2 regions of the Streptomyces sp. NPDC098781 genome follow, and region 1 is predicted to be linked to the other one. Evidence: riboswitches for the same ligand, from Rfam matches in the RefSeq annotation. Region 1 holds a riboswitch; the other holds the start of a gene.
The links. Region 1 has a riboswitch for cobalamin ahead of ACIQWG_RS00450 (prenyltransferase/squalene oxidase repeat-containing protein). Riboswitches for the same ligand answer to the same signal wherever they lie in the genome.
Positions count from the first base shown of each region.

Region 2: linked by a shared signal. The riboswitch ahead of ACIQWG_RS19355 (ribonucleoside-diphosphate reductase subunit alpha) and the one ahead of ACIQWG_RS00450 (prenyltransferase/squalene oxidase repeat-containing protein) in region 1 are both predicted to bind cobalamin.

Region 1 is NZ_JBIWAK010000001.1:87,000-93,986, forward strand. It holds gene ACIQWG_RS00445 (hypothetical protein) at 1-1,077, opposite strand, end outside; cobalamin riboswitch at 1,194-1,268, opposite strand; cobalamin riboswitch at 1,369-1,501, shown strand; gene ACIQWG_RS00450 (prenyltransferase/squalene oxidase repeat-containing protein) at 1,692-4,370, shown strand; gene ACIQWG_RS00455 (hypothetical protein) at 4,367-5,296, shown strand; gene ACIQWG_RS00460 (energy-coupling factor transporter transmembrane component T) at 5,293-6,468, shown strand; gene ACIQWG_RS00465 (ABC transporter ATP-binding protein) at 6,465-6,987, shown strand, end outside.
Region 2 is NZ_JBIWAK010000004.1:540,012-546,998, forward strand. It holds gene ACIQWG_RS19330 (carbon starvation CstA family protein) at 1-177, shown strand, start outside; gene ACIQWG_RS19335 (YbdD/YjiX family protein) at 149-346, shown strand; gene ACIQWG_RS19340 (DUF3311 domain-containing protein) at 498-755, shown strand; gene mctP (monocarboxylate uptake permease MctP) at 752-2,380, shown strand; gene ACIQWG_RS19350 (GNAT family N-acetyltransferase) at 2,454-2,960, shown strand; cobalamin riboswitch at 2,996-3,138, shown strand; gene ACIQWG_RS19355 (ribonucleoside-diphosphate reductase subunit alpha) at 3,263-5,638, shown strand; gene ACIQWG_RS19360 (ribonucleotide-diphosphate reductase subunit beta) at 5,638-6,651, shown strand; gene ACIQWG_RS19365 (hypothetical protein) at 6,564-6,803, opposite strand; gene ACIQWG_RS19370 (helix-turn-helix domain-containing protein) at 6,896-6,987, shown strand, end outside.

The DNA of each region.
Region 1 (6,987 bases):
CTGGGCGACCCACTGCGGAGCGCCGGGGGTGACCGGTACGGGCGGGGCCGAGGTGAAACCGCCGCCCGCGAGGGCGCGCACCGCGTCGATGGAGGCGTACGCGGAGGGCTGGGTGTCGCTCGGCAGGTACTTGAAGCCTCCGCCGGGGTTGATCTGCTGTGCGATCAGGAAGTCCACGGGTGTCTTGCCCATAGAGGTGAGGAAGTCACCCGTCTGCGGGTTGATGCCGCAGGCGTTCAGGCCCGAGACCGCCCAGCCGTTGGAGTCGGTGTTGATGCCGAACATGGCGTTGAAGGCACCGCTGTTCGGCACCAGCTTGCTCTTCAGGAACGCCTTGGCCTGGACGATGTCGATGTCGGTGTTCGGCACCCCGGAGACGCACAGCGCCGCCATCGCCGCGCCGGTCATGTCCACATCGCTGGCGGCGGCCAGCTTGGCCGGGTCGCCCTCGGCCTTGGAGTAGTTCCAGCCGCCGTCGTCGTGCTGGTTGGCGCGGATGCGGGTGATCATCGCGTTCCGCAGCGTCTGGGGGATGCGGGTCTGGCCCGCCTGGGTCTTGGCGCCGTTCAACGCCAGAGCGGCGAACACCGTGCCGTTGAAGTTGGCGGAGGGGCCGAAGTAGCCGGGCTCGGCGGTCTGCCAGTAGCGGTAGACGTCGGCGACGAGATTGCGGGAGGCCGAGACCCGGGCCGGGTCGATACCGGTGGCGTAGGCGTTGAGGGTGGCCCGCTCGTAGTCGGTGACGACAGGCGAGGCCGACGGCCAGCTCGTGGTGGAGAGCAGGGTGCGGTAGACGGATCTCGCGTTCTTGCTGGTGTCGCCGCCCGGCGTGACGTCCACGGCGGCGGTCCCGGCCGCCGCGAAGGCGCTGAACGCCCATTCGTTGGACAGCCCCGCCCCCGCGTACGAACCGTCGGCGGCCTGGAGGGTCTTGAGGTAGGCGACGCCGTTGGTCTTCGCCGTGGCTATCTGTGCCGGGGTGGAGGTGGCCGATGCGGGCAGGGACGTCAGGACGAACGCGCTGAGCGCGGCGGACGCCACGAGTACGGGACGCCGAAGGGACGCGGGACGGGGCATGGACGGCTCCTGGGAATGAGGGACGTCGACCCCGAATCCCGTTGCCCGGACGGCGCGGCATCGGGAGCGGCCGCCGTCCGGGACGCGGGATGGCTTCCAAAGGTGCTTGCCGCCATGGGCATTCGGGCTCGGAACGGCCCCCGCCGTTCCACACCGTTGCGCGTCAGCCCCGGCCTCTCACCGGATTCCCCCATGTGGCAGCCCAGGACGCTACTCGACTCCCGCCACCGCCGCCAGAGTTGTCCCGGAAGCGCTCTTGCCACCCCTGTGCCTCTCCTTGACGCTGTCTGTGAACCATGTTCAAATCCGGCTGACATGCACGCGGTTCCAGGGGAAGCCGGTGAGATCCCGGCGCTGTCCCGCAACCGTGAGCCCGGCCTCGGCCGGGCGAGCCGGAACACCTGGCGCGTGCTCTCAGCAACGAACGCAAAGAACGCCGTCGCGGACTGCGGCGTGGTGCGACCAGCCGTCCCGGCGGGAGAACCCCCGCAGGTGACGGCCCTCACCCACGTCTCTTGCCGCGTCGGCCACACAGCGAGGGACCGGGGGCCGTAGTGGGGACGGACAGACACAGAACCGGACGTACGGGGACCAGACGCGGGCCGTTGACGGCGTTGCTGTCGGCACTGGCGCTGCTCGTGGGAACCGCGGTGACCTTCCTCACGGTCACCCCGGCCACGGCGGACCCGATCGGCGAGTGCACCGCCACCGAGGGCGCGATCGTCGCCGTCGACTTCGGACCGTTCGGCGGTGACGTGGTACGCGGCTGCGACACCACCCCGACCACCGGCTACGAGCTTCTCCACGAGGGCGGCTTCGGCACCACCGGCACCGAGCACGACGGCCCGGCCTTCATCTGCCGCATCGGCCACGGATCCTTCAACTCCGCTACGCAGTACCCGACTCCCGACCAGGAGTCCTGTGTCCTGACCCCGCCCGCCACGGCCTACTGGTCCTACTGGACCGCCGCTCCCGGCCAGGAGGAGTGGTCCTACAGCCAGTACGGCGCCATGGACCGCAAACTCCATGACGGCGACGTCGACGCCTGGGTGTTCGGCGGCACCGACGTGGGCGGCTCCACGGGCAAGCCGACCTTCAGCCCCGACGACGTCCGCGCGGACGGCGGCAGCGGCACCCCGGACCCCGGCACCCCCACCGGAGCACCCGGCGATGTGGACCTGGCCGGCGCGGCGACCTGGCTCAAGGGCCGTCTGACGGACGGGGAACGCGTCGTGGACGACGGCGCCGAGACCCCCAACTACCTGCTGACCACCGAGACCGCGTACGCCCTCGCCGCCGCCGAGGGCAAGGGCCCCGCCCTGGACAAGGTCACCGCCTTCCTCGCCGGCCACACCGGCTCCTACGCCTATCCGTCCGGCACCGACCAGGCCCCCGACGCCACCGCAGCGGCACGCCTGGCCCTGCTGGCGGAGATCACCGAGGGCGACCCGTCCGGCTTCGGCGGCCACGACCTCGTCGGCGATCTCGCGAAGAACGTCTGCGCGGCCGGCCCCGAATCCGGCTGTACCGCGAAGGGCGACTTCCGCAACGCCGCCTACACCGACGGCCAGGCGCTGTCCGTGCTGGCCCTACTGCGGGCCGGCAAGACGCCTCCGGCGGACGCCATAGACCGTCTGACCCAACTTCAGTGCACCGACGGCGGCGTCACCAGCGTCCTCATCCGCCCCGGCGAGAACTGCGACGGCGACCCGGCCACCACCGGCCTGGTCGCCCTGGTCCTGGGTGAGGCGGGCGGCCACGACGACGCCGTCGCGAAGGCACGCACCTATCTGACGAAGTCCCAGCGCGCGGACGGCGCCTTCACCGCCTACACGGGATCGACCGTGGGCAGCGTCGCCGCGACCGGCTACGCCGCCCAGGCCCTGCGCGCGCTCGGCGACAACGCCCGCGCCGACGCCGCGGTCGGCTGGCTGTCCCGGGAGCAACTCGACGACGGCGGCTTCGGATTCGAGGAAGGCGCCACGGATTCCTCTCTCTACCCGACGCCCCCCGCCGTCCTGGCCGGCGCCGGCACCGATCTGACCGCGCTGACCACCGAGGACCCCGAGCCGACCGACCCGCCGACGACCCACGACCCGAGCACACCGCCGGCCGACGGCGAGGGACCCGACCTCGAGAAGGGCGTCGCCTACCTCACCAGCGCCGCCAACCTCGAGCAGGGGCAGTACTACACCGCCGGGCCCGCCACCGGCCGAGCCGACTTCGGTCTGACCATCGACGGCGCCTACGCCCTCGCCGCGACCGGCCTGAACAACGCCAAGCTGCGCGGCATCGTCGACTTCCTCGACCGGGGCGGCAAGGACGGCGAGGGCCGCACCGTGCACGACTGGACCGGCGTCGGCACGCCCTACGCGGTCGGCGGGGCGGTCGGCAAGACCGCGCTGCTCGCCGAGGCCGTCGGCCGCGACCCGCGCGACTTCGGCGGCGAGGACGTGATCGCCGCCCTCGACAAGGCCGTATGCGCAGCTCCGAGTACCGCACCCGACCGCTCCTGCGCCGCGAAGGGCGCCTACACCTACGCGCCGTCCGTGTTCGCCCAGTCCCTGGCGATCATGGCGCAACTGCGCGCCGGTGAGGCGGCGGCGGCCAAGGAACCGATCGCCTACCTGCTGAGCCTCCAGCACGACAACGGCGCCTGGCCGAGCCTGATCCCGGCCACCGGCGACTCCGACGTGGACTCCACGGCGATCGCCGCGATGGCCGTCGACCTGGCCGGCGGTCACGAACAGGCCGTCGACAAGGCGCTCGACTGGATCGCCTCCAAGCAGCTGTCCGACGGTGGATTCCCGGGCGCCGCCGGCAACTCGACCAACTCGGCCGCCCTGGCCGTACAGGGCCTGTCACTGGACGCCACCGCCCACGCCGACGAGATCGCCGACGCACGCAAGTTCCTCGCCGCCCGGCAGAACCCCGACGGCGGCTTCGACGTGGCCGAGGAAGGCCAGCAGGGTTCCGACCTGCGGGCCTCCACCCAGGCGGTGGGCGGTGCCACCGGCATCTCCTTCGGTGAGCTGGAGCGCAGCCTGGACGGCACGTCGCCGCAGCCCACGCCGAGCCCGAGCGGAACCGTTCCGGACATCGTCACGCCCGGCGACACGGGAGGCACCGGCGGGAGCGCCGGCGGCACCGGCGCCCAGGGTTCGTCCGGCGGCCTGGCGTCCACCGGCGTCCAGGTCGCCGCCCTCGGGGCCGTCGCGGCGCTGCTGGTGGGCGCCGGCTGGCGGACGGTCGTCGTGGCCCGACGCCGGGCCGTGGCGGAGGAGCGGTCATGACGACCCGCTTCCGAACCGCCGTCCGGCTCGTCGCGGCCCTCTCCCTGACGGCCGCCGCCCTCGGCGCGACCGCCGACCCGGCCGCCGCCGACCCGCAGCCGATGGGCCGCTGCACCACCACCTCCGGCGCCGTCCTCGCCGTCGACCTCAGCCACTGGGGAGGGCCGATCCTGCGCTCCTGCGGTACGACGCCCACCACCGGATACGAGCTCCTCAATCAGGGCGGCTGGCGTACCACCGGGACCGGGCACGACGGCCCGGCGTTCATCTGCCGGATCGGCTACAGCGGTTACCGCGACGGCAAGCAGTTCCCCACCCCGGCCGAGGACGACTGTGTCCTCACGCCGCCGGCGTCCGCCTACTGGTCGTACTGGCACGCCGATCCCGGCGACAACGACTGGGAGTACAGCCAGCTCGGCGCCATGCTCTACAAGCCCAAGCCGGGCAGCGTCGACCTGTGGCAGTTCGGGGGCACCAACGTCGAGGGCACGGAAGGACGGCCCACCGTCTCCCCGGATCAGCTCCGCGCCCACAACACGCGCCCGCAAGGCGACGGGGGCAAGCCGCCTTCCGACGACCAGGCCCCTGAGCTCACACCGGACGTGGACACCGGTCCGGCACCCGAGCAGCCGGCGCCTCCGTCGGCCAGGTCCTCGTCGGCGAAGCCGAAGAAGCCCAAGGCCCCCAAGGACCGGAAGCCGACGAAGAGCGCCTCGCCCTCGCCCACCCCCTCGGCAAGCACCTCGGCGCCCGCGGACGCGGCCGCCGCGCCCAGTCCCGGCACCAAGGTGGTCGATGCCGCACCGGCCGCCGACGCCGAGCACGACGCCGGCTCGATCCTGCCCGTCGTCACCGGCGCCTCGCTCGTCGTGCTCATCGGAGGGGCCGCCGTCTACGCGGCCCGCCGACGCCGCCGTACCGAGTGACCGGCGTGGCCCGCACGACTGCCGACGCCGCGCCGCCCCTTTCCGTGTCCGAACCGGACCGGGGCGGCCGGCGCCTGCCGCGCATGCTGCATCCGATGGCCTGGTGGATCTGGGCGCTCGCGCTGGCCACCGCCGTCAGCCGGACCAACAACCCGCTGCTGCTGTTCCTGGTGCTGGCCGTCCTCGGCTACGTCGTATCCGCCCGTCGCACCGAGGCGCCCTGGGCGCGCGGCTTCAAGTACTACCTGTACCTGGCTCTGACGGTCGTGGCGATCCGCGTGGTCTTCCGCGCCGTCTTCGCCACCGGCATCACGCCCCACGACCACTTCCTGTTCTCCCTGCCGCACCTTCCCACCCCCGACTGGTACGCGGGCATCCAGATCGGCGGGCCGGTCTCCCTGGAGGCCCTGCTGTCCGCCGCGACCGACGGGCTGCGGCTGGCGTGCATGCTGTGCTGCATCGGTGCCGCCAACACCCTCGCCAACCCCAAGCGTGCGCTGCGCGTCCTGCCCGGTGCGCTGTACGAACTCGGGGTGGCCGTCACGGTCGCGCTGAGCGTCGCCCCGCAGCTGGTGCACAGTGTCCAGCGGGTCGCTCGGGCTCGGAAGCTGCGAGCCGGGCGCACCAAGGGCCGCCGGGCCCTGCGCGGCATCGTCGTCCCCGTGCTGGAGGACGCTCTGGAACGCTCCCTGCGGCTGGCCGCAGCCATGGACTCGCGCGGCTACGGCCGGGCCGGCACCGCCACCCGCCGCTCCCGCCGGGCGACCGGGGCGCTGATGCTGCTCGGCATGTGCGGGCTGTGTGCCGGCGCGTACGGCCTGCTGGACGCGACGGCGCCCGCCTTCCTGGGCCTGCCCGCCATGGGCTGCGGGGCGCTGCTGTGCGTGGCCGGTCTACGGCTCGGCGGCCGTCGGGTCACCCGCACCAGCTACCGGCCCGACCCCTGGCGCCTGCCGGAGTGGGCGGTCGCCGGCAGCGGTCTGCTCGCGGCGGTCCTGCTGCTCGCCAACCTCGGCTACGACCCGGCCGCACTCAACCCCTCCTTCTATCCGCTGACCTGGCCCACCCTGCCCCTGGTGCCGACCGCCGCCATCCTGCTCGCCGGGACCGCCGGCCTGCTGTCCCCGCCGCCCGGCCCGCACCGGCCCGCCACGAAAGCCGAACCCGAGTGATCACCTTCGACCAGGTCACCATCCAGTACGACGACACGTACGGGCCCGCCCTGCGCGACGTGAACCTCACGGTCGAGGAGGGCGAGCTGTGCCTGGTCGTCGGTCACACCGGTGTCGGCAAGTCCACCCTGCTCGGCGCCGTGAACGGCCTCGTCCCGCACTTCACCGGCGGCACCCTGTACGGCAGGGTCACCGTCGACGGCCGTGACACCGCCCACCACCCGCCCCGCGAACTGGCCGACGTGGTCGGCGTGGTCGGCCAGGACCCGATCGACGGGTTCGTCACCGACACCGTCGAGGAGGAACTCGCGTACGCGATGGAGCAGTTGGCGATTCCTCCGGCGACCATGCGCAAGCGTGTCGAGGAGACGCTCGACCTGCTCGGCCTCGCCGATCTGCGCCACCGCGCCCTGTACGAACTCTCCGGCGGCCAGCAGCAGCGCGTCGCCATCGGCTCGGTCCTCACCGCGCATCCGCGGGTCCTGGTGCTGGACGAGCCGACGTCGGCGCTGGACCCGA
Region 2 (6,987 bases), on a different contig from region 1:
GTGGTGATCGCCGACGCCGCCCGCGTCTGCGTACGGCACGTGCGCCGCCCGGCCCTGTCCACGCTCAGCGAGGCGCCGTACGTCGAGTCGAAGATCGTCGCTCCGGCCGGGCTGTTCCCCACGAAGGAGGAGAAGGAGGAGGAGCGCGGTGCGGTCGCTTCGGCGGGTCCTCGGTAGCGTGCGCTGGTACGTGCGGGAGCTGACCGACGAGTCGGCGTACGACCGTTATGTCGCCCACATCCGACTTGGGCATCCGGACGCGGACGTGCCCTCCCGGCGGGACTTCGAGCGGATGCGGACGGACCGTCAGGAGGCCGACCCCAGCCAGGGGTTCCGCTGCTGCTGAGCGCACCCACGCCGGACGACAGACGGGCACGCCAGGGTGCACACCAATCCTCCACATCCGATATGCGGACAGGGGCTTCCGCTGTAGTTGCACCGTCACCTAGATTGCCCGGGCGTTTCTCAGGTGATCAGTGAGGGGACGGAGCCGTCAGATGTCAGATGCCCCAGAAGTGAACAGAGGGCCGGTGGTGACGCCCGTCCGGGTCGTCATCGCGCTCTGCCTCGCAGCGCCCTTCGTGGCGATGCTGTGGGTCGGTTCGTATGCGAAGGTCGACCCGGCCTTCATCGGCATCCCGTTCTTCTACTGGTACCAGATGCTGTGGGTGCTCATCTCCACGGCGCTCACGATGACCGCGTACAAGCTGTGGCAGCGTGACCAGCGGGCCCGCAAGGGGGGTGCCGCCAAGTGAAGGACGGCGTGAACGGCGTCGCACTCGCCGTCTTCATCTTCTTCTTCCTGGCCGTCACGGTCATGGGCTTCCTCGCCGCGCGCTGGCGCAAGGCCGAGAACGAGCACAGCCTCGACGAATGGGGCCTGGGCGGCCGGTCGTTCGGCACCTGGGTCACCTGGTTCCTGCTCGGCGGCGACCTGTACACGGCGTACACCTTCGTCGCCGTACCCGCGGCGATCTACGCGGCGGGCGCGGCCGGCTTCTTCGCGGTGCCGTACACGATCCTCGTCTACCCGCTGGTCTTCACCTTCCTGCCGCGTCTGTGGTCGGTCTCCCACAAGCACGGCTATGTGACGACCTCGGACTTCGTACGCGGGCGCTTCGGCTCGAAGGGCCTGTCGCTGGCGGTGGCCGTGACGGGCATCCTCGCGACGATGCCGTACATCGCCCTCCAGCTCGTCGGCATCCAGGCGGTGCTGGACGTGATGGGCGTCGGCGGCGGCGAGGACACGAACTGGTTCATCAAGGACCTGCCGCTGCTGATCGCCTTCGGCGTGCTGGCGGCGTACACCTACTCCTCGGGTCTGCGGGCCCCCGCGCTGATCGCGTTCGTGAAGGACACACTGATCTACATCGTCATCGCGGTGGCGATCATCTACATCCCGATCAAGCTCGGCGGCTTCGACGAGATCTTCGCCAAGGCGGGCGAGGCCTACAGCCAGACCAACCCGGCCACGGGCGCGCCACGCGGTGCGCTGGCGCCGGGTGAGCCGGGGCAGTGGACGTACGCCACGCTGGCGCTGGGCTCCGCGCTCGCGCTCTTCATGTACCCGCACTCGATCACCGCGACGCTCTCCTCCCGCAGCCGTGAGGTGATCCGCCGCAACACCACGATCCTGCCGCTGTACTCCCTGATGCTGGGCCTGCTGGCGCTGCTGGGCTTCATGGCGATCGCGGCCGGCATCAAGGTGGAGAACGGCCAGCTGGCCATCCCCCAGCTGTTCGAGAACATGTTCCCGTCCTGGTTCGCGGGCGTGGCCTTCGCGGCGATCGGCATCGGCGCGCTGGTACCGGCGGCGATCATGTCGATCGCGGCCGCGAACCTCTTCACCCGCAACATCTACAAGGACTTCATCAAGCCGGACGCGACGCCCGCGCAGGAGACCAAGGTCTCCAAGATCGTGTCCCTGCTGGTGAAGGTGGGCGCCCTGGTCTTCGTCCTGACCATGGACAAGACGGTCGCCATCAACTTCCAGCTGCTGGGCGGCATCTGGATCCTTCAGACCTTCCCGGCCCTGGTCGGCGGCCTGTTCACCCGCTGGTTCCACCGCTGGGCGCTGCTGGCCGGCTGGGCGGTGGGCATGATCTACGGCACAGTCGCCGCGTACGGCGTCGCCTCCCCGACCCAGAAGCACTTCGGTGGCTCGGCGAAGGAGATCCCGGGCATCGGCGAGATCGGCTACATCGGCCTCACCGCGTTCGTGCTCAACGTCCTGGTGACGGTGGTCCTGACCTTCGCCCTGAAGGCGGCGAAGGCTCCGGAGGGCATCGACGAGACGAAGCCGGAGGACTACACGGCGGACGCCGGCGACCCGGGCGTCCAGGTGGAACTGCCGCCGGCGACGGCGGGTTCGTCCCACTGAGCGGCTCGGACCAGGCGGGCCGTCGGAGAAATCCGGCGGCCCGCCGTCGTATGTGTCCGGCAGACTCGCCCCTATGGACATCGTGATCCGGCAGGCCGGAACCGCCGAGTACGACGCCCTCGGCGAGATCACCGCCCAGGCCTATCTACAGGACGGCCTTCTCGACTTCGGCGAGAGCGACGAGTACCTCGGCGAACTCAGGGACGTGGCCAAACGCGCGGCGGCCGCCGACGTGCTGGTGGCCGTCGAGAAGGACCGCCTGCTGGGCGGCGTGACCTTCGTGCCGAGCGGCGGCCCGATGGCCGACATCGCGCGTTCCGGCGAGGCCGAGATCCGCATGCTCGCCGTCGACCGGGCGGCACGCGGACGCGGCGCCGGAGAGGCGCTCGTGCGCGCCTGCGTCGACCGCGCACGGGCCACGGAGGGCTGTGTACGGATCGTCCTGTCGACCCAGCGCACCATGCACGGCGCCCACCGCATCTACGAACGCCTGGGCTTCGTCCGCACACCCGATCGGGACTGGAATCCGATCCCGGAGCTGGACGACATCACTCTTCTCACCTACGAGTTGACGCTCTGAAACCAGCGCGACACAACATCTGGTGGTGATACGACAGCCCGGCACAAGATGTATGCTCGTGCTCGCTGTCGCCGCAGGGGAATCCGGTGCGAATCCGGAACTGTCCCGCAACGGTGTACTTGTGCGTATCTGCGCACGGGAGTCAGTCCGAGGACCTGCCGACAGCTGCGCCCGGCCGCCCGGCCGGTGCGCCCTGACGTCCGGGCCTCGTGGAATGGGCCGGTGGACGCGACGCCCCGTGCGCTCGTGTGCTGCCCCCTGCCCTCGGCGAGGCCCCCGTGCCGAGCGAGGGAGAGCCCCACGTGACCATCGCGCCAGCCGAACCGGGTTCAGCAGCGGTCGAACAGGACAACGACGGTCCCGGTGCCGCGCTGCTGCGGCTCCTGACCGAGCTGACCGCCGACCTCCCCGACGCCGACCCCGGCCGGGTCGCCGCCGCCGCGCTGCGCGGCCGGTCCGCCCGCGCGGACGAGACGGAGCTGCGCGAGCTGGCCACCGAGGCGGCCGCCGGCCTGATCTCCGAGGACCCGGCCTACTCACGGCTCGCCGCCCGGCTGCTGACCATCTCCATCGCCGCCGAGGCCGCCTCGCAGGGTGTCACGTCCTTCACCGAGTCGGTCGCGGTCGGCCACCGCGAGGGGCTCATCGCCGACCGCACCGCCGAGTTCGCGCGAATCCACGCGGCCCGTCTCGACTCCCTGGTCGACACCGGCGCCGACGACCGCTTCGGCTACTTCGGCCTGCGCACCCTGCACAGCCGCTATTTGCTCCGGCACCCCATCACCCGCAAGGTCATCGAGACGCCCCAGCACTTCATGCTGCGCGTCGCCGCCGGTCTCGCCGAGGACGACACCGCGAGGTCGCTGGACGAAGTCGCCGCGCTCTACGGGCTCATGAGCCGCCTCGACTACCTCCCCTCCTCCCCCACGCTCTTCAACTCCGGCACCCGGCACCCCCAGATGTCGTCCTGCTACCTCCTCGACTCCCCGCTGGACGAGCTGGACTCCATCTACGGCCGCTACCACCAGGTCGCCCGTCTCTCGAAGCACGCCGGCGGCATCGGTATCGCGTACTCCCGCATCCGCAGCCGCGGTTCGCTGATCCGCGGCACCAACGGCCACTCCAACGGCATCGTTCCGTTCCTGAAGACCCTCGACGCCTCCGTGGCCGCCGTGAACCAGGGCGGCCGGCGCAAGGGCGCCGCCGCGGTGTACCTGGAGACCTGGCACTCCGACATCGAGGAGTTCCTGGAGCTGCGCGACAACACCGGTGAGGACGCCCGCCGTACGCACAACCTCAACCTCGCGCACTGGATCCCGGACGAGTTCATGCGCCGGGTCAACGGCGACGAGCCGTGGTCGCTGTTCTCGCCGTCGGACGTGCCGGAGCTGGTCGACCTGTGGGGCGAGGAGTTCGACGCGGCGTACCGCAAGGCGGAGGCCGCGGGGCTGGCGCGCAAGACCATCCCGGCCCGTGATCTGTACGGCCGGATGATGCGCACCCTCGCGCAGACCGGCAACGGCTGGATGACCTTCAAGGACGCCGCCAACCGCACCGCCAACCAGACCGCCCTGCCGGGCCATGTCGTCCACTCCTCCAACCTCTGCACGGAGATCCTGGAGGTCACCGACGACGGGGAGACGGCGGTCTGCAACCTGGGGTCGGTGAACCTCGGCGCGTTCGTCCGCGACGGCGACCTCGACTGGGAGCGGCTCGACGACACCGTCCGCACCGCCGTCACCTTCCTCGACCGCGTCGTCGACATCAACTTCTACCCGACCGACGAGGCGGGCCGGTCCAACGCCAAGTGGCGGCCGGTCGGTCTCGGTGCGATGGGCCTCCAGGACGTCTTCTTCAAGCTTCGGCTGCCCTTCGACTCGCCCGAGGCGAAGCAGCTCTCGACCCGGATCGCCGAGCGCATCATGCTCGCCGCGTACGAGGCCTCCGCCGACCTCGCCGAGCGCAACGGCCCGCTGCCGGCCTGGCAGAAGACCCGTACCGCCCAGGGTGTGCTGCACCCCGACCACTACGGTGTCGAGCTCACCTGGCCGGAGCGCTGGGCGGCCCTGCGCGACCGTATCGCCACGACCGGCATGCGCAACTCCCTGCTGCTCGCCATCGCCCCGACCGCCACCATCGCGTCCATCGCGGGCGTCTACGAGTGCATCGAGCCGCAGGTCTCCAACCTGTTCAAGCGCGAGACGCTGTCCGGCGAGTTCCTCCAGGTGAACTCCTACCTGGTCGACGACCTCAAGGCGCTCGGCGTCTGGGACGCCCGCACCCGTGAGGCGCTGCGCGACTCCAACGGCTCGGTGCAGGACTTCGCCTGGATCCCGGCGGACGTACGGGCGCTGTACCGCACCGCGTGGGAGATCCCGCAGCGCGGCCTGATCGACATGGCGGCGGCGCGCACGCCGTTCCTCGACCAGTCGCAGTCCCTGAACCTGTTCCTGGAGACGCCGACCATCGGCAAGCTCTCCTCGATGTACGCGTACGCCTGGAAGTCAGGTCTGAAGACGACGTACTACCTGCGCTCCCGCCCGGCGACCCGCATCGCCCGCGCCGCCCAGAGCCAGACCGCCCAGCCCGAGAAGACCATCCCCGTCCAGCAGGTCGCCGAGCCCGACGCCGTCGCCTGCTCCCTGGAAAACCCCGAGTCCTGCGAGGCCTGCCAGTAATGAGTACCCGTAACGCCAACCTGCTCGACCCGGGCTTCGAGCTGACCCTGCGCCCCATGCGCTACCCGGACTTCTACGAGCGCTACCGGGACGCCATCAAGAACACCTGGACCGTGGAGGAGGTCGACCTCCACTCCGACGTCGCCGACCTGGCGAAGCTGTCCGAGGGTGAGCAGCACATGATCGGCCGGCTGGTCGCGTTCTTCGCGACGGGCGACTCGATCGTGGCGAACAACCTGGTGCTGACGCTGTACAAGCACATCAACTCCCCTGAGGCGCGCCTGTACCTGTCGCGCCAGCTCTTCGAGGAGGCCGTGCACGTCCAGTTCTACCTGACGCTGCTGGACACCTACCTCCCCGACCCGGAGGACCGGGCGGCGGCCTTCGACGCCGTCGAGAACATCCCCTCGATCCGCGAGAAGGCCGAGTTCTGCTTCCGGTGGATCAACGAGGTCGAGAAGCTGGAGAGCCTCCAGACCCAGGCCGACCGGCGTCGCTTCCTGCTGAACCTGATCTGCTTCGCCGCGTGCATCGAGGGCCTGTTCTTCTACGGCGCCTTCGCCTACGTGTACTGGTTCCGCAGCCGGGGCCTGCTGCACGGCCTGGCCACCGGCACCAACTGGGTGTTCCGCGACGAGACGATGCACATGTCCTTCGCCTTCGACGTGGTCGACACCGTCCGCAAGGAGGAGCCGGAGCTCTTCGACGACCAGCTCCAGCAGCAGGTCACCGACATGCTGAGGGAGGCCGTCGAGGCCGAGCTCCAGTTCGGGCGCGACCTGTGCGGTGACGGCCTCCCGGGTATGAACACCGAGTCGATGCGGCAGTACCTGGAGTGTGTCGCCGATCAGCGCCTGACGCGTCTCGGCTTCGCTCCGGTGTACGGCTCCGAGAACCCCTTCTCCTTCATGGAGCTCCAGGGAGTTCAGGAGTTGACCAACTTCTTCGAGCGGCGTCCCTCGGCGTACCAGGTGGCGGTGGAGGGCACCGTAGACCTGGACGAGGACTTCTGAGCCTCGGCCGCGTCGCGTTCCTGGGCCTCCCTGATCTGACGGTCGATGCGCCGATCGCGCGCCGCGCCGATCAGTGACGGGAGGACCAGAACGACGAACATCCCGAGGACGACGATCATCGCGAGCAGTGTCTGTGTCTGTTCCGTAGTCATGACACCACTGTCGCGCCGGATACTCCTTACCAACAGTGGCAGGACTGCCGCTCACCCTCGATTTACTGCCAGCTTCGAGGCACACTGGCAGCATGCTGAAAAACGTCGCCGCCGTCCTCCTCGACGGTGTACATCTCTTTGAAATGGGCGTCGTCTGCGAGGTGTTCGGCATCGACCGCAGCGA